2 regions of the Desulfofundulus thermocisternus DSM 10259 genome follow, and region 1 is predicted to be linked to the other one. Evidence: a T-box and tRNA genes for the amino acid it is inferred to sense, from the RefSeq annotation. Region 1 holds a T-box; the other holds one or more tRNA genes.

Region 1 (10,267 bases):
GATAAAGCTTCCCAAACGGCAGTTATGGCCGGTGCCGGCTTTATATTCAGCTCAATCATACGGGTGAGATCGGGGGCAAGAGGAACCAGGACCTGAATCCGTAAATAACAGTGGTGATGAGAGCTGCTGATGGCCAGGTTCAGGGGCAGGCGCAGGGTGAAAGGGATGTTCAACCCTTTATCAGGATAAATAACTGCTTCCCCGGCCAGATCCATTCTGGCCGTAACTTCCCTTTTCTGGTGACGCCCTTTCTCACTTTCCTCTCCTTCCCACCATTCTTCCAGCAGTTCCAACCTGATCCCCCTTATACGCCGGGAGATTTTCGCCGCTTTCAGAGAAACTTCCCCCTGTACTGTTCCACCCTGGACATATTCCAGGGCAGGTAAATGAACATCCAGGGAAAGATCGAAAATTTTACCTTTTATATTGTTCCACAGGCTCAAAGATCCCCACCCTCCCCCCGCTTACCGGACTTTTGTTAATTATTCGCTCCCGGAGAAAACATTTCCTGCTGCTACCCTTCCGTAATGTTGCTCCTCCGGTTATGGCCGCCGGACCATCCGGTCCCGCTTTTTAACAGCATCCCATCATAGTTATAACCCCTCTCCCCCCATTTCTGTCTTCCTCAGATAATCTTCATCCGTCCTGATTTTTCTAAAATAAAACTGCCCCGGAGGGGCAGGCAGCTTGTAGAGAAAGTGTTTCCAGGATGTGCCCTGGTTTTAGTCGTCGCTCCCGGTCGTATCGCTGGCCGGGCCAAAAGGCCCTGGCTCCGGTCTTCGGCGGGTACCGGCCACATTCACACTTCCTGTGTTCAGGTGGCCTCCGCGGACATCCGGTCCGCGGCCCCGCCTCATCCCGTCGCCCGGGCCTGGCCCGGCAGCGCTCACTCCAGGTCGCTCCTCTTTAAAACCAGGGCACATAGGAAGTTTGTCGGTAGTCTGAAACTGCCCCGGAGGGGCAGGTCAAGCCGTTATCCGGAAGGAGCGGCTGGATTCCAGAGGTTCCACTATTGCTACCCGTAAACCATGCTCGGTCGCCCAGAGAATCTGGGAGGCAAGGCTGCCCACATCTCTTTCCTGAACAGCCCTGAGGGGCAAAGCCACGGGAAGGCAGAATTCCGGACGTCCGCCATCGCACAGACAAACCTGCAGGTGTACCCGGTCACCCACGGAACGCAGCGGAGCCAGACGTGTGATCCGCCCGTCCCGGGAGGAAAGCTCGGCCTGCACCTGAGCCAGCAGGGTACAGCCCAGTAACCAGATCAGTTCCTCCAGCAGGCAGGATCAAACGTTCAATGGTAACCGGGAGATAACCGTTTTTCGCATAGCAATTTTAATACTTAATGGCTATATTTACCGTTTGCCCCGGTGTATATCCGTTAAGAAAGGGGTAATAATATGAGCAACAGGGTCGGTAATGGCCGAGCCAAGACTGCTACAGGGTCACTTAAAAATGGCTCTGTAGCAGCCGGCCAAAGGTTGGTAGCGGGTCACAGGGCTCGCTACCAGCCGGCGGGCAGATCGCTGGATGTCCCGGCAGGCTCGGCAGCGGTCCGAAGGATTACTGCCGGGTCGTAAGGAATGTTCAGCGATCGAGCTAAGATCATTACAGGTGCCGGCAGTTTTTGTCATCTGACAAACAGCTTTTGTCATTGACAAAAAAGAGAGGTTTGGTGCAGTCGAGAGATTGTACCAGGCTTCCCAGGTATCTGTAATGGTCGAGCAAAGGTCATTACGGGTTCCGTAATGGTTTGCGACAGCCGAAAGGTTATCGTGGGCTATGCAGGGATCTGTAATGGCTGTAGCGAAGGCTGTTACCGGCTCGAAAAAGAAACCCTTCTCCACGGAGAAGGGTTTCTTTATTTACTGCCCGGTTATAACCCCTGCGCAACGGGGGCATAAGGTGGGGTGTTCCGGATGCTGTCCGACCCCGGGGTGGTACATCCAGCAGCGCTCACACTTTTTCCCCGGCGCCCTTTCCACCGCCACCGCCAGGTCGGGAATCATCTCCGAAGCCATTGCTTTTTCGGGCAAGTCCCCGTCCCACCTTTTCAGCTCCACGGCGGAAACGATGAAAATTGCCGGCAGCTCGTCCACCCCGGAGAGGAAATCATATAATTCCCCCCGGGCATATAATATCACCGCCGCCTCCAGGGAGTTACCGATTAGCTTTTCCCTGCGGGCTGCTTCGAGGGACCGGGTAACCTCGCCCCGTACCGCCAGCAGGCGCTCCCACCGGGTCTCCAGTTCCGGATCCAGGTAATCTTCATTGACCCGGGGCATGTCGGTTAGCTGAACACTTACCGGCGCATCCTTTTCTTTGGGAGCATAACGCCAGATTTCTTCCGTAGTAAAGGCCAGAATGGGCGTAAGCAGGCGTACCAGGGCATGCAACACCTGGTAAAGCACGGTTTGAGCCGCCCGGCGCTCCAGGGAAAGGGCGGGAGTGGTATAAAGCCTGTCTTTGATCATATCCAGATACAGCGCGCTCATGTCAACGGTACAGAAATGATGAATGGTGTGGAAAACCACATGGTACTCATAATCCCTGTAAGCAGCCAGTACCCGTTCTATCATCCGGTGCAGGCGTAAAAGGGCCCAGCGATCCATTTCCGGAAGCTGTTCATAGGGCACCTGATCACCGGGGCCGAAATCATAAAGGTTCCCCAGCAAAAACCGGCAGGTATTGCGGATTTTACGGTAAGCTTCCGTCATCTGCTTGAGGATGTTCTGCGATACCGCCAGGTCACCCCGGTAATCCGCCGAACTCACCCAGAGGCGTAAAATATCGGCTCCCATTTGCTCGACGATCTTCATAGGATCGATAACATTCCCCAATGACTTGCTCATCTTGCGGCCCTGCTCGTCAACCACAAAACCATGGGTGAGTACGGCCCGGTAGGGAGCCTGGCCCCGCACAGCCACCGCCGTGGAAAGGGAACTGTTGAACCAGCCCCGGTGCTGATCGCTACCTTCCAGGTAGAGATCCGCCGGCCAGCTCAGTTCCGGCCATATATCCGGCTGCTCCAGCACACCCACATGGGAAGTACCGCTATCAAACCAGACATCCATAATGTCGGTTTCCCTGGTAAACTCACCGGCCCCGCAGAACGGGCATTTGAAACCGGGAGGGAGCAATTCCGCCGCTTCCTTCATGAACCAGATATCCGAGCCATGTTCTCTGAACAACCCCTGTAGGTGGGATATGGTTTCCGGGGTAATAATCTCTTTTCCGCAGGCCTGACAATAGAAAATGGGTATGGGTACACCCCAGGTCCGCTGGCGGGAGATACACCAGTCGCTGCGGTTGGCCACCATATTATAAATGCGCTCTTCTCCCCAGGCCGGAATCCAGCGCACCTGGCGGATAGCCTCCAGGGCCTTCTTGCGGAAGCCTTCAATGGAAGCAAACCACTGTTCTGTGGCCCGGAAAAAGACAGGCTTCTTGCAGCGCCAGCAGTGGGGGTACTGGTGGCTGATGGTACCGCTATTGAGCAGCTTGCCCCTGGCTTTTAGCTCGGCAATAATATTATCGTTGGCCTCCGCATAAAACTGGCCGGCAAACTGCCCCGCTTCCCCGGTGAAATATCCCCGGCCATCAACGGGAGAAAGAATGGGCAGGTCATACTGCAGCCCTACCAGGTAGTCTTCATGGCCGTGACCGGGAGCCGTATGCACGCAACCGGTTCCGGCATCCAGGGTAACGTGATCGCCTAAAATGACTAAAGAATCCCGCTCGATAAAGGGGTGCTTTAAAACCACACCCTCCAGGTCTTTCCCCGTAAACTCTTCTATAACGGTCCATTCTTCCAGGCCGACGGCCCGGGCAAATGAAGGCACCAGTTCCCTGGCCACCACGTACTTCTCTGCACCGGCAGCCACCAGGGCATAGGCAAATTCCGGGTGCAGGCAAACGGCGACATTGGCAATCAACGTCCAGGGAGTGGTGGTCCAGATAACCACCTGGCTACCAACCGGCAAGCGGCCCCTTCCATCTTTAACGGGAAAAGAAACATAGATGGAGGGGGACTTTTTATCCTGATACTCCACTTCCGCCTCGGCCAGGGCAGTTTCACAGGTAGCGCACCAGTAAACGGGTTTCAAGCCCTTATAAATGTAACCCCGGCGGGCCATTTCTCCGAAAACACCTATCTGCGCGGCCTCATAGTGGGGCATCAGGGTGAGGTAGGGATGTTCCCAATCCCCTCGCACACCCAGGCGCTTGAACTCCTGGCGCTGGATATCCACAAATTTTAAAGCGTATTCTTTACACCTGCGCCGGAACTCCACGGGATGAACGGCATGCCGGTTCAACCCCAGGCTCTTAATGGCCTGCTGTTCTATGGGCAGCCCGTGGGTATCCCACCCGGGAACATAGGGGGCATCATAGCCAGCCATGGAGTGATATTTAACCACAATATCCTTGAGCACCTTGTTCAGGGCAGTCCCCAGGTGGATGTGCCCGTTGGCGTAGGGCGGCCCGTCATGCAGGATAAACTTGGGCCGGCCGGCATTCTTTTGCTGTACCAGGCGGTAAATATTAATTTCATCCCAGAACTTCAAGATCTCTGGTTCCCGCTGGGGCAGATTGGCCCGCATGGGGAAATCAGTTTTGGGCAGGTTCAAAGTCTGGCTGTAATCCATCCGCACCACCTCAGGCTAACATTAGTCCTCAAGCATGTCCCCCAAATAGAAAAAGCCCGCCCCAAAGGGACGGGATATTCCCGCGGTACCACCCTTCTAGACAGGTAAAAAGGCCTTTCTACCTGTCCCCTCATTTTGCCGGTAACGGTGGCTGACCGTCCGGGCTTACTGGGCGGTTACCCGCCGTTCAGCCGGAACCTCCCGGGTGATTTTCACCGCGGACCCCTGTACCCGTTTCCAGCTTCCCCGGGCTCTCTGTAACAGGAGTGCCGGGCTACTCGTCCCGTTCACAGGCTTTAACAGCTTTAAAACAAGGAGTATTATACACAAAAACAGGGCCAGCGTCAATCTTACGGGCCGGTTAGGCCGGGGTTAAGTTTAATTTCTCCCCGGCTCAAAGGCCGCTCGCTGGCGTGCCGGAACAGCGACCATTTTATCCGTTGTTCCTGGCGCCGGTGGTGGTTTCCAGCAGGGAAAGTATCCTCCCGGCAGCAATGCCCTTTACCCTGATTAACTTGCTGCGTCCCTTTTGCCCGGCCACAATTTCCACCTGCGACCTGGGCACCCCCAGCAGCCGGGCCAGAAAATCACGCAGGGCTTCGTTGGCTTCCCCCTCCACAGGGGGGGCCGTGAGGCGTATTTTCAGGGCATCTTCATGCAGCCCGGTCAGCTCATTCCTGGCTGCCCGGGGCTGAACGCGCACCTTAAAAACCACCGCTTCCTTTTCTTCACGCAGGAAGACCATAAAACCGCCACCCGTTAAACATACCGGTGCAGGATAAGCGCCAGGCGGCCGCTTCTGGTCGTTCCTGTGACACGGGTCACCTGAACCCGACCGCGTCCCCTGGCGGAAATAATATCCCCCTCCCGCACCGTTCGTGAAAGTTCAGTGCAGACCTGCCAGTTCACGCTAACCCGCTGGGCGGTAATTTCCCGGGCCATCCTGGTGCGAGAAGTGCCAAAGCCGGCGGCTGCCACCACATCCAGGCGCAGGGAAGGAACGGTGGCCTTGATTTCCCTGACCCGCCGGGGGGGAGGGCAGATCTGCTCCCGGGAAATCTCCTCCACAGTCACAGGGACGGAACCCACCCTGGTCAGCTGGGATTGCACGAAAGGTGCCACTTCGGCAGCCACCACCAGCTGAGCCCGGTCGTTATGCAGGAGGATGTCTCCAATTTTCTCCCGGCGCAGGCCCAGGGAGAGCAGGGCCCCGAGAAAATCCCTGTGGCTGAGCTCCTGCTCTGCAAAGGAGCCCCGCAGCGAAAGGTACGCCAGCTGCCAGTCTTCCTCCCGGGGCTCCAGGTAATCGGGATAAATAAGCACGCGCACCCTTTCGGCAGCCGGGTAACCGCCGTCGCTTCCGGCTGCCAGATCGGGAACCCTCTTCAGGGCCATATCCACCAGACCGGCGTGATAGGGATCAAGGAAATCGGTTACCCGGGGCTGCCGGGTACGTAAAACCTGCTGTACCAGGTCATAAATCCTGGCCAGCATCTCTTTTTCCTCCTGGTTCCTGGCATGGCAGAGCAAAAACTCCTTGTCCAGCACGTCTTCACATCCTTCTGGTCCTACAATCCCAGTGCCCGGATCACGTTGAGGATTATCTGGCGCAGCAGTTCCAACGCAAAAAAGGCTACCAGGGGTGAAAAGTCAAGCATACCCACAGGGGGAATAAAACGCCTGAAAAACCCCAGTACAGGTTCGGTAATTTCGTAAATGAAGCGGATCAGAGGATGATAGGGGTTGTGACGGATAAAAGATAAAATAATCCGGATAAAAATTAACCAGGTGTATACCTGAAAGGCGACATTAATAATACGTTCCAGGCTCATGACGCTCTCCTTTTATTTTAATCCCTCGGACAGTTCCCGGGAACGGCGGGTGGCTTCTTCTACCGCCCGCATAAGGGTTACCCGTAACCCTCCCTCTTCCAGGGCATAAACACCCGCAATGGCCGTCCCTCCCGGGGTGGTAACCATATTCTTAAGGCGGCCGGGGTGTTCACTGGTTTCCAGGACCATCTGGGCTGCCCCCAGCATGGTCTGGGCACTGAGCAGAAGAGCCACATCCCGGGGGAGGCCTACCCGCACCCCTGCATCAGCCAGCGCCTCCAGGATAACATACATATAGGCGGGCCCGCTGCCACTGAGTCCTGTTACAGCATCCATCAACCCTTCCGGTACTTCTACCGCCCGGCCGACGGCGCTGAAAATGGCTCTCGCCCGCTCCCGGTCCCGGTCGCCGGCATTGGTGCCGGAGCAAAGGGCACTGGCCCCGCACCCCAAAAGACACGGCGTATTGGGCATAACGCGAATTACCGGTACCGGCTCAGGGAGAAATTTTTCAATGAACCGGGTAGTGATACCGGCGGCAATAGAAATCAGCGTTTGCCGGGGCTGGAACAGGTCCCCCGTTTCTTTTAAAACCTCCTCCACCACCTGGGGCTTAACCGCCAGGATAACCACATCCGACTCCCTGACCAGATCCCTGTTACTCTCCCGTCCATTAACGCCCAGCTCCCGGCTCAGGTAATCCAGCCTCTCGTGGCGGGTATCGCTCACATACAGGTTACGGGCCTGAATACCGCTTTTAATCAACCCCGTAAGCAGGGCCTGGGCCATGGCCCCGCCCCCCAGGCAGCCAATGGCGAGTCCCGTTAACGGCAAAAAGAACACCCCCGTTATTCATCTTTCCAGGGGAAAATTCCCCGTTCCCCATATTCTTTAATGTTTCCTGCAATATCCATGTTGCTGGGAACGAAGAGAAAAATTCCATTACCCACTTTTTGCATGCTCCCGTTCAGCGCGTAAGTGGCGCCGCTGATAAAATCCACTATGCGCCTGGCCAGATCGCTTTCCGCCCTCTCCAGGTTAACCACCACCGGGCGACGGTTTTTCAAATGATCGGCTATAGCCTGCACATCTTCAAAGACCCTGGGTTCGGCCACAATAACCCGCACCTGGCGCTGGGTGTGCAGGCTGAAAACCTGGCCCTTGCGCTTTACCTGGGGCACCGGATCTTCTTCCCGGAAATGCTCCTTTTCCTCTTCCTCCACGGGCTCCTCTTCAAAACCCATAAAACCCAAGACTTTGTCCACCAGTTTCCTGGCCATGGTTATCCCTCCTGGAATTATGGTCGGGGGCCAAAAATGGCGCTACCCACCCGGATGATGTTTGCCCCTTCTTCCACGGCTACGGTAAAATCATTGCTCATCCCCATGGATAAATAATCCAGGGGCAATCCCGGCAATTCCCGCTTGAGCCAGCCGGCCATCCGGTTCAGCTCCCTGAAAACCGGTCTCACCTGCTCGGGATCGGAAACAAAGGGAGCGATGGTCATTAACCCGCGCACGCGGACACCCTCCAGGCCGGCCACTTCTTCAATAAAGCTTTTTACCTCTCCCGGCGGCACACCGTATTTGGTTTCTTCCCCGGAAATATTCACCTGAACCAGAACTTCCGCCACCAGCCCCCGTTCCCGGGCCCGGCGGCTGATTTCCCGGGCCAGGCGCAGGCTGTCCAGGGAATGGATCAGGCTCACCTTACCAATAATATACTTTACCTTATTGGTTTGCAAATGCCCGATCATATGCCATTCAATATCTCCCGGCAGACGGGGCTGTTTGGCCACCAGTTCCTGCACCCGGTTTTCACCAAAAACTTTTATTCCTGCCGCCAGGGCTTCTTGCATGACTTCCAGGGAAACATTCTTGGTTACGGCCACCAGTTTAACCGAACCGGGATCCCGGCCGGTTTTGAGTGCTGCCCTTGCTACCTGTTCCCATACACGGGCAAGGTTCTCCCTTACTCCCAATATCCGTCCCTCCAGCTCCTCACTCCAGTTCATCGCCTTCCCGTACCCAGAACGGGTTGGCCACGTAGCGGGTGCAGGCAGACAGCTGCTCCCCGGTAATAATTACCCGTTCCGGTGTTCCCCCCAGGACCCGTACGGGAACCCACGCGACCCGGCGGCGGGAGACAATATAAATTCCCTGCTCCTCCCCCCTTTTCACCAGCGCCCGGGAAGGTACTACATATCCGGACAGTTCCCCTACCTTCAGCTCCATCTGAACCTGGCGCCGGTGAATCAGGTCACCGGGATAAGCGGGTAACAGAAAAAGCATTTCCTCTCCGGCAATCTTCTCCAGACGGGCCTCCACCGGCCGCCCCTGCCACAGGATAACCACCTGCTGACCGGCAGGCCATTTTACCGCCCGGTTTCCTTCCCCATCAACGCGGCACCAGTACCATATACCGGAAAGGTTATCCACCAGCTTGCCCACCGGCTCTCCCTTTTCCACCCTGCTCCCGGTAACGGGAGAAACGGGTTTTACTTCCAGTTTTTCCACGGCTTCCATTTTCAATGCATTTGCGGGCCGCAGCACCTCTTCCAGGCCATCAATATGGTTGCAAAAAACCCCTCCCCGGGGGGCGTAAACAACCCGTTTTTCCCCTGCACCACCGTTCTGTGAGAGGATGACTTCTGCCACCGGAGCGCCGGCCCGCACCCTTTCCCCATCATCCACCAGCAGTCTTAACTGGCCCCTCCCCGGTGAGAGAAGCAACTGTTCTTCCTTGATCAGCCACCCGGAGGTGGCCATGGTGCGGGAAATCCTGTCCTCCTTCAACCACTCTATATCTACCAGCCGAACCCTGACCAGATTCCACAGGTAAAACATGAGAATCAGGACAAGGATGACCAGGAAATATATTCTTCTGATCCGGGGCAGGGAAGTCAATCCCGTCACCTGCCAAACCTGGATGTAGATGCAACTTGATTTATTCGACGTTTCCCGGGGTAAATCCTGCGCCAAAGTTAAGAATCAGTTCAGCTCCCAGCGCTCACCGGTAACCAGGTAGATAACCGCTTCCCCGATATTGGTGGCATGATCGGCTATTCTTTCCAGATAGCGGCTGACATATAAAAGGTAGGCCGACTGCATTACCGTCCGGGGATCTTCCCTCATGCTGTTGACCAGTTCCCGGAACACCCTGGCAAAAATATAATCCACCTCGTCGTCCAGGGCGCACATCTCCCTGGCTTTCTGGACATCGCCATTGACATAGGCATCCAGCCCGTCCTTGACCATCTGCTGGGCAAGCCGGGCCATCCGCGGGATATAATCCAGGCATTTTACTGTTAAAGGCTGGCCGCTCAGGCACATGGTAGCCCGGGCAATATCCACCGCATGGTCGGCCATTCGCTCCAGGCTCAAAAGAATCTTGATCCCGGTAATGGCCACTCGCAAATCCCGGGCCAGGGGTTGCTGGGTAGCAATTAACTTGACGCACTTATCCTCAATTTCCAGGTAAAGTTCGTCAATCATTTCATCGCTCATAATTACCTGGGCCGCACCGGCCACGTCGAGCCTGATCAGGGATTGTACTGAATCGTAAATGGCCTGCTCCACCAGGCTGGCCATGCGCAGGATGTCCTGCTGAAGTTCGGCCAGGGCCCTTTCAAAGGAAGAACGGGGACTCACGGTCATCCCTCCCGGAAAATATAAACTTTATCCCCTGGAAGCCAGAATACAGTAAATATAATTAACCGAATCTTCCGGTAATGTAATCTTCCGTACGCCGATCCCTGGGACGGGTGAAAATTTCTTCCGTTGCCCCCCA
Region 2 (10,267 bases), on a different contig from region 1:
TGTTCTCCAGGATATCCAGCGCCCTGGCGATGTACTTCCTGGTATCGCTGGGCATGATGATATCGTCTATATAACCGCGCTCCGCACCGCGGTAAGGGTTTTCATACATTTCCCGGTATTGCTGGATTCTCTCGGCAGCTACTTTGGCCGGGTCTTCCGCATTTTTAATTTCCTTGGCAAAAATTACGCTGGCCGCCGTTTCCGCACCCACAATGGAGACCTGGGCTATGGGCCAGGCGTAGACCAGGTCGGCTCCGGTGTCCTTGCAGCACATCCCTAAATAGGCACCGGCAAAGGATTTGCGCAGGATTACCGTGACCTTGGGCACCGTGGCGTCGATGTAGGCGTAAAGCATTTTGGCTCCATGCCTCAAGATACCCCTGTGTTCTTCGTAGGAGCCAATCATGTAACCCGGGGTGTCGTGGAAATTAACCAGGGGAATGTTGAAGAGGTCGCAGAAGCGCACAAACCTGGCTACCTTGTCGGCAGCATCGCAGTTGATCACGCCGCCCATATACAGGGGCTGGCTGGCCACAAGCCCCACCGTCCGGCCGGCAATCCTGCCGAACCCTACAATCACGTTGGGGGCAAAGTCTTTCAGGATTTCAAAGAAAACACCGTTGTCCACTATTTTGTAGATCACCTGGTGCATGTCGTAAGGTATGTGGCCTTCCTCGGGTACCAGGCCATCCAGTTCGGGAATTTTCCTTTCGGCTTCGTCGCCGGTATCCACCCGGGGCGGTTTCTCCCGGTTGTTTTGCGGCAGGTAGCTCAATAGCTCTTTGGCTTTATCCAGGCAATCCCTGTCATCTTCCGCCACCACATGGGTCTGGCCGGTCTTGGTGGCGTGAACATGCACGCCGCATAAATTCTCCAGGCTAATTTCCTCACCCAGCTGGGTCTTCACAAAGGCCGGTCCGGCTATGCCCATGAAACCGGTCTTCTTGCACTGGAAGACGAAGTCCTGCATCACCGGGTGGTAGGCCTGCCCTCCCAGGCAGGGCCCCATCAACAGGGCTATCTGGGGAATAATACCGGAGGCAAGGATTTGGGAGCGAAAAAGCCAGGCATAGGCCTCCAGGGTGTCCATGCCTTCTTGAAGGCGGGCACCGCCGGAGTCGTTCATGCCCACAAAGGGTATGCCCATTTCCTTGGCCATGTCTATGGCCTGGGCGAATTTTTTTCCGTGGTATTCACCAAAAGTACCGGCCATGGAGGTGTAGTCTTCAGCCGCCACCATCACGTTCCGGCCATTTACCTTGCCGTAACCCACTACCACGCCTTCAGCCGGAACTTCCCTTTTGTCCATCCCAAAGGCCGTGGTGCGGTGCTTAACGAACATGCCTATTTCCGTAAAGGTGCCGGGGTCAAAGAAGTATTCTATCCTTTCCCGGGCCGTCCACTTGCCAGCTTTGCGCTGTTGTTCTACCGCTTTGGAACCACCCATTTGCAGGATTTTTTCTTTTTTCTCCTTGAGTTCCTGGTATCGATCCATTTGTGCTTCCTCCTCCAGATGTGATCAGGACGAACGGTTGGCTTTGCGATAACCCAGTGCATCCTGGGAGATAATGAGCTTGTGGATGTTGCTGGTACCTTCCACTATTTGATAGTATTTGGCGTCACGGAAGAACCGGGCCACGGGATATTCTTCGGAGTAACCGTAGGCACTGTATATTCTCAGGGCATAATCAGCGCATTTATTGGCAGCTTCACTGGCAAAAAGCTTGGCCATGGAGGTTTCCAGGGTGTTGGGTACACCTTTATCCTTCAAGAAGGCCGCCCGGTAGGTTAATAGACGGGCCGCTTCAATGTCCACGCACATCTGGGCAATCATGTCCTGGATCATCTGGAACTTGCCGATGGGCTGGCCAAATTGCTCCCTGGTATTGGCATATTCAATGGCGGCGTCGAGGCAGGCCTGGGCCACTCCCACCGCGCCTGCGGCCGAGGCCAGGCGGGTGTTGTCCAGTTGCTGCATGCAGATGGCAAATCCCTGGCCTTCCTGTCCCAGCAGGTTTTCTCTGGGTACCCTGCAGTTTTCAAAGGTGATGGTACCCACGGGTGATGACCAGTTACCCAGTTTTTCAGTTATGGCTTCGACGGTAATGCCTTCGCTCTTCATATCCACGATAAAGGCGGACATGCCCTTGGCCCGCTTGGAGGGATCCGTATAGGCGTATACCAGGGCTATGTCGGCTACGGGTGCCAGGGAGATCCACATCTTGCTGCCGTTCAAAATGTAATAATCTCCTTCCAAAACAGCGCGGGCTTTCATGGACGCCACATCGGAGCCGGCGTTGGGTTCGGTCATGGCAAAACATCCCAGCAGCTTGCCACTGGTTAGCCCCGGCAGGTATTTTTGCTTCAGTTCCTCGCTGCCGTAACGCCAGATGGTTATGGCCGGGCCGAGGGTGTTGGCTGCAAATATGATGCGCAGGGAGCTGTGCACCCGGGCTATTTCTTCAGCCAGAATGGCCAGTGCCAGGTAGCCCAGCCCGTTCCCACCGTATTCTTCGGGAATGACGCAGCCCAAAAAGCCCAGCTCCCCCATCTTTTCCACCAGATCCCGGCGAAAGCGGTGGGCTTTGTCGTCAGCATCCACCGTGGGTAATACTTCGCTTACCGCAAAATCGCGTGCCAGCCTTTTAATGTCCTGCAATTCTTCCGGTAAATCGAAATTCATATGATCTCCTCCCGGCAGGTAATTCTTTTTTCCCCGGTACCCCGGGTAATATGGTTCTTTATGTTTGGGAATAACCCAGTTTGCGGGATAGTGTCTCCGCAGCCCGCTTCACTTCCCGGATTAATACCTGTAATCGTTCTTCGGGAAAGCGGCTTTCTATACCAATGATCCCTATGGAAGCCCTGACGGAACCTGAAAAATCGTAAACCGGCGCGGCAATACCTACACCGTGGTCGAGATAGTCACCGTAGGTGATGGCGTATCCCTGTTCCCGGATTTTTTTGATCTCCTCCAGCAGAACTTTTGCATTCAGGAGTTCCTGGTTTTCCGACATTTCCTTGATATACTGGTGAATAAAATCGTCCTCCATAAAGGAGAGCAAGGCTTTCCTTGCTGCACCCCTGTGCAGGGGAACCTCTTTGCCCACCAGTTCCATTACTTTTACCGGATAGGGTCCTTCAACCCTTTCCAGGAAAACACCCATTTTACCCTGAGCTACGGTAAGGTAGGAATCTTCACCAGTAGAAAGGGTAAGCTCTTTTAAAACGGGCAGGGCTGTCTTCCTCAAATCCAGCGTGCCCCTGACCTGCAGGCCCATTTTCAACAGCTGGGGACCCAACCGGTAATTTTTGGTTACAGGATCCTGTTCGACTATCCCAAATTCTTTAAATGTTTGCAAAAAACGATGGATGGTACTGGGTGGAAAACCCGTAAGGTGAAAAAGCTCCCTTATGGACAAGCCGTTTTCGGATCCTTTTTCCGAAATAGCCTGAAGGACAATCAGGCCCTTGCGCAGAGTGTTGCTCATCAGAATCAGACCATTCCATATATCGAAATTGATTCCGATAAATAGCTAAACGTATTTTTTTTATTTAGACATTCCTTTCTGTTTCCCTGCAACCCGGCAAAAATATAAAAATTAAAGTTAATTTTCCGACCTCTAACTTCCCACCTCCGACTTCCATTTAGATTGCCCCACACGCCTTTAACTCTTCAATTTCATCCGCAGTATACCCCAAACTCGTAAGAATTTCGCAGGTATGCTGGCCGAGAAGGGGAGGCGGCAGGCGGTATTCAATGGGCATTTCGGAGAAGTTCAATGGACTGCCGAGTACCTTGACTTTACCTGCTTTTTCATGATCCATTTCCACAACCATGCCCCGGTGCAAGACCTGGGGATGGGAGACTACCTCCGAAATGGCGTTGATCATCCCGCAGGGTACCTTGTGCTCGTGCAGCAAATTTACCCAGTAACTAGCATCTTTCTGGATAAAGATTTCAGCCAGCAGCTTCTCCAGTTCATCCCGGTGTTTTACCCTCATCTCGTTGGTCACGAACCGGGGATCGTCCACAAACTTGAGGTCCAGAGCGGCACAGAAACGCTGCCAGATGGCGTCGTTGCCCACGGCCAGGATAAAGTACTTGTCCCTGGCCCGGAATGCCCTGTACGGCACGATGGAAGGATGACCCGAGCCCATACGGATGGGATCCTTCCCGGACGCAAAATAGTTGCTGGCCATGTAGGTCAACCAGGAAACTTCCGTATCCAGAAGGGAGATGTCGATGTACTGGCCTTTTCCGGTTTCTTTACGGGCCATCAGGGCGCTTAAGATCCCAATAACGGCATACATACCCGCTCCAATATCAATGATGGCCACGCCAATGCGGACGGGCTCACCATCTTTTTCCCCCGTGATGGACATCAGCCCGCCCTCACCCTGCATCAACAGGTCATAAGCAGGATGATCGCGGTAGGGACCGTCCTGACCATATCCGGACAGGGAACAGTAGATAATCTGCGGATTAATTTCTCTAATCCGTTCGTAATCCACACCCAACCGCTGCACAGTTCCGGGCAGGAAGTTTTCAATCATCACATCTGCCTCTTTGGCCAGCCTGTAGATGATTTCCCGCCCCTTGGGGGATTTCATGTTAACGGTAATGCTTTTCTTGTTCCTGTTGACGCTTAAGAAATAGGCGCTTTCTCCGTTAACAAAGGGTGGACCCCACCCCCGGGTTTCATCCCCGACCCCGGGCATTTCCACCTTGATCACTTCTGCCCCCAGATCACCAAGAATCATGGTGCAGAAAGGTCCTGTCAGGACGCGGGATATATCCAGCACCTTAATTCCCTCCAGGGGCAACTTTATTTTTTTCCCCGCCGTCATGCTGTCTCCCCTCCTTGTTCCAAATAGTAAAATGGGTTCCAATAGATGAGTTATTATTTTAGACAGACATTTGGTTTTTCCTGCTGTTATGACAAAAATTTTTACTTAATATTCTTGAGAGATTTAAAGCGCTAGAAAGAGAAAAAGAGCCCCCTCTTCAAGGGGACCCTGGTTTTACCGGTGTGCGAAAGTGTGCAATTTGCCTTTTCGCAATCTATCCAGCTACCTTCTATAAGAGAAAGCCTCCGATTCACGGAGGCCTTGATTTCACTGGTGGGCGATGACGGATTTGAACCGCCGACCCCATGCTTGTAAGGCATGTGCTCTCCCAGCTGAGCTAATCGCCCGTATGGTGACCCCAGCGGGATTCGAACCCGCGTTACCGCCGTGAAAGGGCGGTGTCTTAGACCACTTGACCATGGGGCCGTAAAACGGTCGTCAGTCGTCGGAAGTCAGAAGTCAGAAATAATTGCCGACTATATCTCTCATACCCAAAAAATGGCCTCAAAATCAATGATAATCTCTGACCTCCAACTTCCGACCTCCAACTTCCGACATCCGACTTCCATTCTGGTGGGCCCACCAGGACTCGAACCTGGAACCAGCCGGTTATGAGCCGGATGCTCTACCAATTGAGCTATAGGCCCACAAAGCATTGAAACACATAACATGCACTAATGATTATACATAAAATTACGGCCCCGGTCAATGGCTTTGTAAAGAAAAATTATCCCGGGGCTGGTGTTTTAATCTAAGTAATCTTTAAGTTTCTTGCTGCGGCTCGGGTGCCGCAACTTGCGCAGTGTTTTCGCTTCAATCTGACGGATCCGTTCCCGGGTCACTCCAAATTTCTGGCCAACTTCCTCCAGAGTCCGGGCACGGCCGTCGTCCAGGCCAAAGCGCAGGCGTAATACCTTCTGTTCCCGATCGGTAAGGGTTTTTAAAACCTCCTCCAGCTGCTCCCGCAAAAGCGTATAGGAGGCCTCTTCCGCCGGCGCCCTGGCGTCCTGGTCTTCAATGAAATCTCCCAGGTGAGAATCTTCTTCTTCACCAATAGGCGTTTCCAGGGAAACGGGTTCCTGGGCTATCTTCATAATTTCACGTACTTTTTCTTCAGAAATACCCATCTCCTTGGCTATTTCCTCCGGAGTTGGTTCCCGGCCCAGTTCCTGCAGGAGCTGGCGGGAAACACGGATAAGCTTGTTGATGGTTTCCACCATGTGCACCGGTATGCGGATGGTCCTGGCCTGATCAGCAATGGCCCGGGTAATGGCCTGCCGGATCCACCAGGTAGCATAGGTACTGAACTTGTACCCCTTGCGATAATCAAATTTTTCTACTGCCTTGATTAGCCCCAGGTTACCTTCCTGGATTAGATCCAGAAAAAGCATCCCCCGGCCTACATAACGCTTGGCTATACTTACCACCAGGCGCAGGTTGGCTTCTGCCAGCCGCCGTTTCGCTTCCTCGTCCCCCTGCTCAATTCTCTTGGCCAGTTCAATTTCTTCCTCCGGTGTTAAGAGGGGGATACGACCAATTTCTTTCAGGTACATTCTAACGGGATCGTCTATGGCGATACCCTCGGGAATGGAAAGGTCAACATCTTCCTCCGCTGAAGGTTCTATAACGGCATCGTCCATGGGTTCCAGATCCGGAACCTCGGGTACAACCTCGATACCCATACTGGCCAGCTTTTCATAAATATCGTCAATTTGTTCCGGCGTCAGATCAACCCCTTGCAGGGTATCCATAATTTCACTATAGGTCAGGATGCCTCTTTTCTTACCTTTTTCGATTAATTCCTTGACGCACTCGAGTTTATTCAATTCATCCCCCAATTTATTCATTCCCCCTTTCCAGCAAGGGTTTACTCTTCTGTAACAGTTTCTGCAGGTCACCCAACACCCGGACTATACGCCCCTGATCACCAACCCGCTCTGCTTCGGCCAGCTCCTGTACCAGCCTTTCCCTCTGCTCCTGGAGATAGCTCCTTTCAACAGCCCGGGTCAGGTCGGAAATTATTTTAACCGGGTCACCCCCGGGTATTTTTTCCATTAGCAAGCGGCTTAATAAGTGTTGTTCTTCTTCATCCAGCTCATCCATCCATGCAGCCGGATCAACCCTCTCTCCCCGGCAGATAATCTTAAAAATCCGGCGCAAACCGGGCTCCCGGGGGAAGGATTCTCCCAAACGCTGGCGTACTTCCTGCACATAAGCCGGATAATGTAACAGCAACTGCAGAAGAAACAATTCCGCCTTATTGTGGGCGTTTGCTAATATATTATGCTTATTTTTAGCAATTTTATCCGAATTTAGCCATTTTCTTCCCGGGTTTCTATTAAATCGCCGTAAAGCATCTCTCACCGCTTCCCAGCTTAAGCTCAGGCGGGCAGCTACCCGCCTGATACCCTCTTCCCGCTCTGCTTCCCCGGGCATGGCCGCCAGGTTTGGCAGGACCTGAGCCAGAAGGGAAGCGGAACTTCCACCATTTTTTGCAGCCTGGTTTAATTTATAATCCAGTAACGGAGCTGCCGTTTCGACCAGTTGCTGCCACTTTTCCCCACCATGCTGCCTGATATATTCATCCGGATCCTTTCCTTCGGGAATGGTAACCACGCGAACACGAAAGCCAATCTGCTGCAAAAGATCCAGTCCCCGGATAGAAGCGGCAACTCCCGCTGTATCCGCATCATAAGCAATTACTACATCCCTGGTATAACGGGACAAAAGATGACCCTGTTCTGCAGTAAGACTGGTCCCCAGGGAAGCCACCACGTTACGAACGCCATGCTGGTAGGCGGTAATCACATCCATATAGCCTTCCATGATGATGGCACAGCCCTTTTCCCGGATAGCAGCCCTGGCCAGATGCAGGCCGAAAAGCAATTTTCCCTTATTGAAGATTAAACTCTCCGGGGAATTCAAGTACTTTGGCTGGCTGTCATCCAGCACCCGTCCCCCGAAACCAACCACCCTTCCCTGGGCATTATATATGGGAAAGATCAGGCGGTTTCTAAACCGGTCGTAAAGCTTTCCCCGATCCCCCCTGGTTAAAAGACCCAGATCCACAGCCCGGTGCAAAGAACAGTTGCGGGAGGCAAGAAACTGCAACAGGGTATCCCACCCGGGAGGAGCATAACCCAGTTGAAATATCTCCTGGGTATGCCGGGATACTCCCCGCCTTTCCAGGTAGCTGCGGGCTTCCTCCGCCTCCGGCCGGTGGATGAGAATATGGTGGTAAAAGTCCCGCACCATGGCGTTAATTTCCCAGGCCTGTTCCTCCAGCCAGGCCCGCGTCCCCTCCCGGAGCCTTTCAGTACGTGGTACGGTAATGCCGGCCTGTTTCGCCAGCCGGTATACCGCCTCGGGAAAAGTAAGGTTTTCCTGCAGCATTAAAAATTTAAAGACGTTGCCACCCGTCCCGCAGCCAAAACAGTAAAAGATTTGCTTCTCCGGGCTTACGGTAAAGGACGGATCCCTCTCCTGGTGAAAGGGGCAAATACCGACATAATTTTTCCCCTTCTTTTCCAGGCGAACATATTCACCAATTACCTGCACAATATCAGTAGCCTGGCGAACAGATTCCACCACTTCATCAGGGATTAACCCACCCATGGGAATCACCCTTCTAACCCATCCCAGGAGCGTCACGTCCCTCTGTGAAAGAGGTATTCGCTATCACTATAGATTTTCCTCCCCAAACCTTCGACAATTTTTCTACGACACGGGAAAAGCCCGGGGAATAAAGAGACGGGAGAACTGGGCAATAGCGAAATGATCGGTCATACCTGCAATGTAATCACAAACAACCCTTTCCACTCCCATTTCCTCGACTTTCTTAAGTTGTTCCGGGGGTAAAGCTTCCGGATGCCTGGTGAAATAGAAGTACAGGTACTGAACCACGTTTTTGGCTTTAGCTTCCTCTTTTTTGGCCTCCGAGCCAACATAAACGCGAGCAAAAAGGAAGGCACGCAATTCATCTGTAGCCTGCTGGACCTCGGAACTCATGGAAATCACCGGTTTATCCCAGCTGTTGTTGATCAGATCCAGAACCATGGTATTAATGCGCTCCCGGTGTGTACGCCCCAGGACATCAAGGCAGGCCCGGGGCAGATCATTTAAAGTAAGAATGCCGCTCCGGATGGCATCGTCAATGTCATGGTTAATATAGGCTACGCGATCACAAATTCTCACCACCTGTCCTTCCAGAGTAACCGGTCTGCCGGGGCCAGTATGGTTCAAAATCCCATCCCGTACTTCCCGGGTAAGGTTGAGACCCTTTCCCCCTTCCAGTTCATCCACGATTCGCAAGCTCTGCTCGTTATGGCGAAAGCCAGGGGGGTAGACTTCATTTAAAGCTTCTTCCCCAATATGACCAAAAGGGGTATGCCCCAGGTCATGTCCCAGGGCAATGGCTTCGGTAAGGTCTTCATTTAAGCGCAACGCCTTGGCCACCGTGCGGGAAATTTGAGCCACTTCAAGAGTATGGGTAAGCCGGGTGCGGTAATGATCGCCTTCAGGGATGATAAATACTTGAGTTTTTCCTTTTAAACGGCGAAAACTTTTGGAATGGATAATCCTATCCCTATCCCGCTGAAAAGCGGTGCGTACCTGGCAGGGTTCCTCGGGGTACAGGCGACCGGCACTGGCCGAACTGCAACAGGCATAGGGAGATAACTGCTGTTCCTCCAGCCTTTCGGTACGTTCTCGAATGTTCATTTTATCACCCCGATGAAAAACCCCCGGGGCCGTATTAAAAAACCGGGGGTATTGACTCTATCCGCCCGTTGCCCGGGACCTTTTACGCAAATCCCGGGTAGCCAGGGCCACTTCCACCACCCGCCGGGCCAGAATTCTTGCCCGCTGCAATCCCAGGATATCCTCACTGGCGGGATCCTGGGCGCAGGCGCCCTGATGCCCGGCATCATCCTCCAGGTAACCGTCCCCCACCACGGTCATTCCCTGGCAGAGCATCATATCGTGCATTGTTCTAAGGGCAGTCTCCTGACCGCCAAAGCGGGAGCCACCTACCGTTAATGCCCCGCCGACAACATTAATAAGGGCTTTTTCCCGGCGCAAAAGACGGGTGCGGTCCCAGAAAGCTTTTAAATGAGAGGAAACAGTGCTGAAATAAACAGGGCTTCCCATAATGATACCATCGGCCTGGCGCATTAAATTGAAAATCTCTTCCAGACGGGTTCCGGAAAAACATTTCCCGGTACAGGGATCCGAGCAAACAGTACAGTAAGGGACCTTTAATTCTGCCAGAACCTCGGAAACCTGACAAAAGGTAAATCTTGCACCCGCAGCTTCCACCACTTCCCTGGTGGCCAGCAGCATCTGGGCAGTACTGCCTGTGCGGCGAGGACTGCCGTTAATAGCCAGAACCAGCATCTTCAAACCCTCTCTTAAAAAA

The links. A T-box is a leader RNA that pairs with one kind of tRNA and senses whether it is charged. The one in region 1 lies ahead of ileS (isoleucine--tRNA ligase), so its partner is inferred to be a tRNA-Ile.
Region 2: it has a tRNA-Ile gene. The T-box ahead of ileS (isoleucine--tRNA ligase) is inferred to sense a tRNA for this amino acid. The anticodon was not compared.

What each region holds. Positions count from the first base shown of each region.
Region 1 covers NZ_JMLG01000003.1:89,866-100,132, forward strand. The annotation lists gene BR83_RS0104490 (sporulation protein) at 1-443, opposite strand, end outside; gene BR83_RS0104495 (hypothetical protein) at 966-1,232, opposite strand; gene ileS (isoleucine--tRNA ligase) at 1,866-4,646, opposite strand; T-box leader at 4,709-4,946, opposite strand; gene BR83_RS0104510 (DUF167 domain-containing protein) at 5,080-5,391, opposite strand; gene BR83_RS0104515 (YlmH family RNA-binding protein) at 5,406-6,194, opposite strand; gene BR83_RS0104520 (YggT family protein) at 6,215-6,478, opposite strand; gene proC (pyrroline-5-carboxylate reductase) at 6,491-7,312, opposite strand; gene BR83_RS0104530 (cell division protein SepF) at 7,327-7,758, opposite strand; gene BR83_RS0104535 (YggS family pyridoxal phosphate-dependent enzyme) at 7,776-8,492, opposite strand; gene BR83_RS0104540 (HlyD family efflux transporter periplasmic adaptor subunit) at 8,479-9,384, opposite strand; gene phoU (phosphate signaling complex protein PhoU) at 9,469-10,128, opposite strand; gene pstB (phosphate ABC transporter ATP-binding protein PstB) at 10,190-10,267, opposite strand, start outside.
Region 2 covers NZ_JMLG01000001.1:186,381-196,647, forward strand. The annotation lists gene BR83_RS0101000 (acyl-CoA carboxylase subunit beta) at 1-1,495, opposite strand, end outside; gene acd (glutaryl-CoA dehydrogenase Acd) at 1,520-2,683, opposite strand; gene BR83_RS0101010 (IclR family transcriptional regulator) at 2,742-3,491, opposite strand; gene BR83_RS0101020 (CaiB/BaiF CoA transferase family protein) at 3,649-4,851, opposite strand; tRNA gene BR83_RS0101025 (tRNA-Val) at 5,123-5,198, opposite strand; tRNA gene BR83_RS0101030 (tRNA-Glu) at 5,202-5,277, opposite strand; tRNA gene BR83_RS0101035 (tRNA-Ile) at 5,423-5,498, opposite strand; gene rpoD (RNA polymerase sigma factor RpoD) at 5,598-6,698, opposite strand; gene dnaG (DNA primase) at 6,691-8,466, opposite strand; gene BR83_RS0101050 (deoxyguanosinetriphosphate triphosphohydrolase) at 8,569-9,570, opposite strand; gene BR83_RS0101055 (flavodoxin family protein) at 9,628-10,245, opposite strand.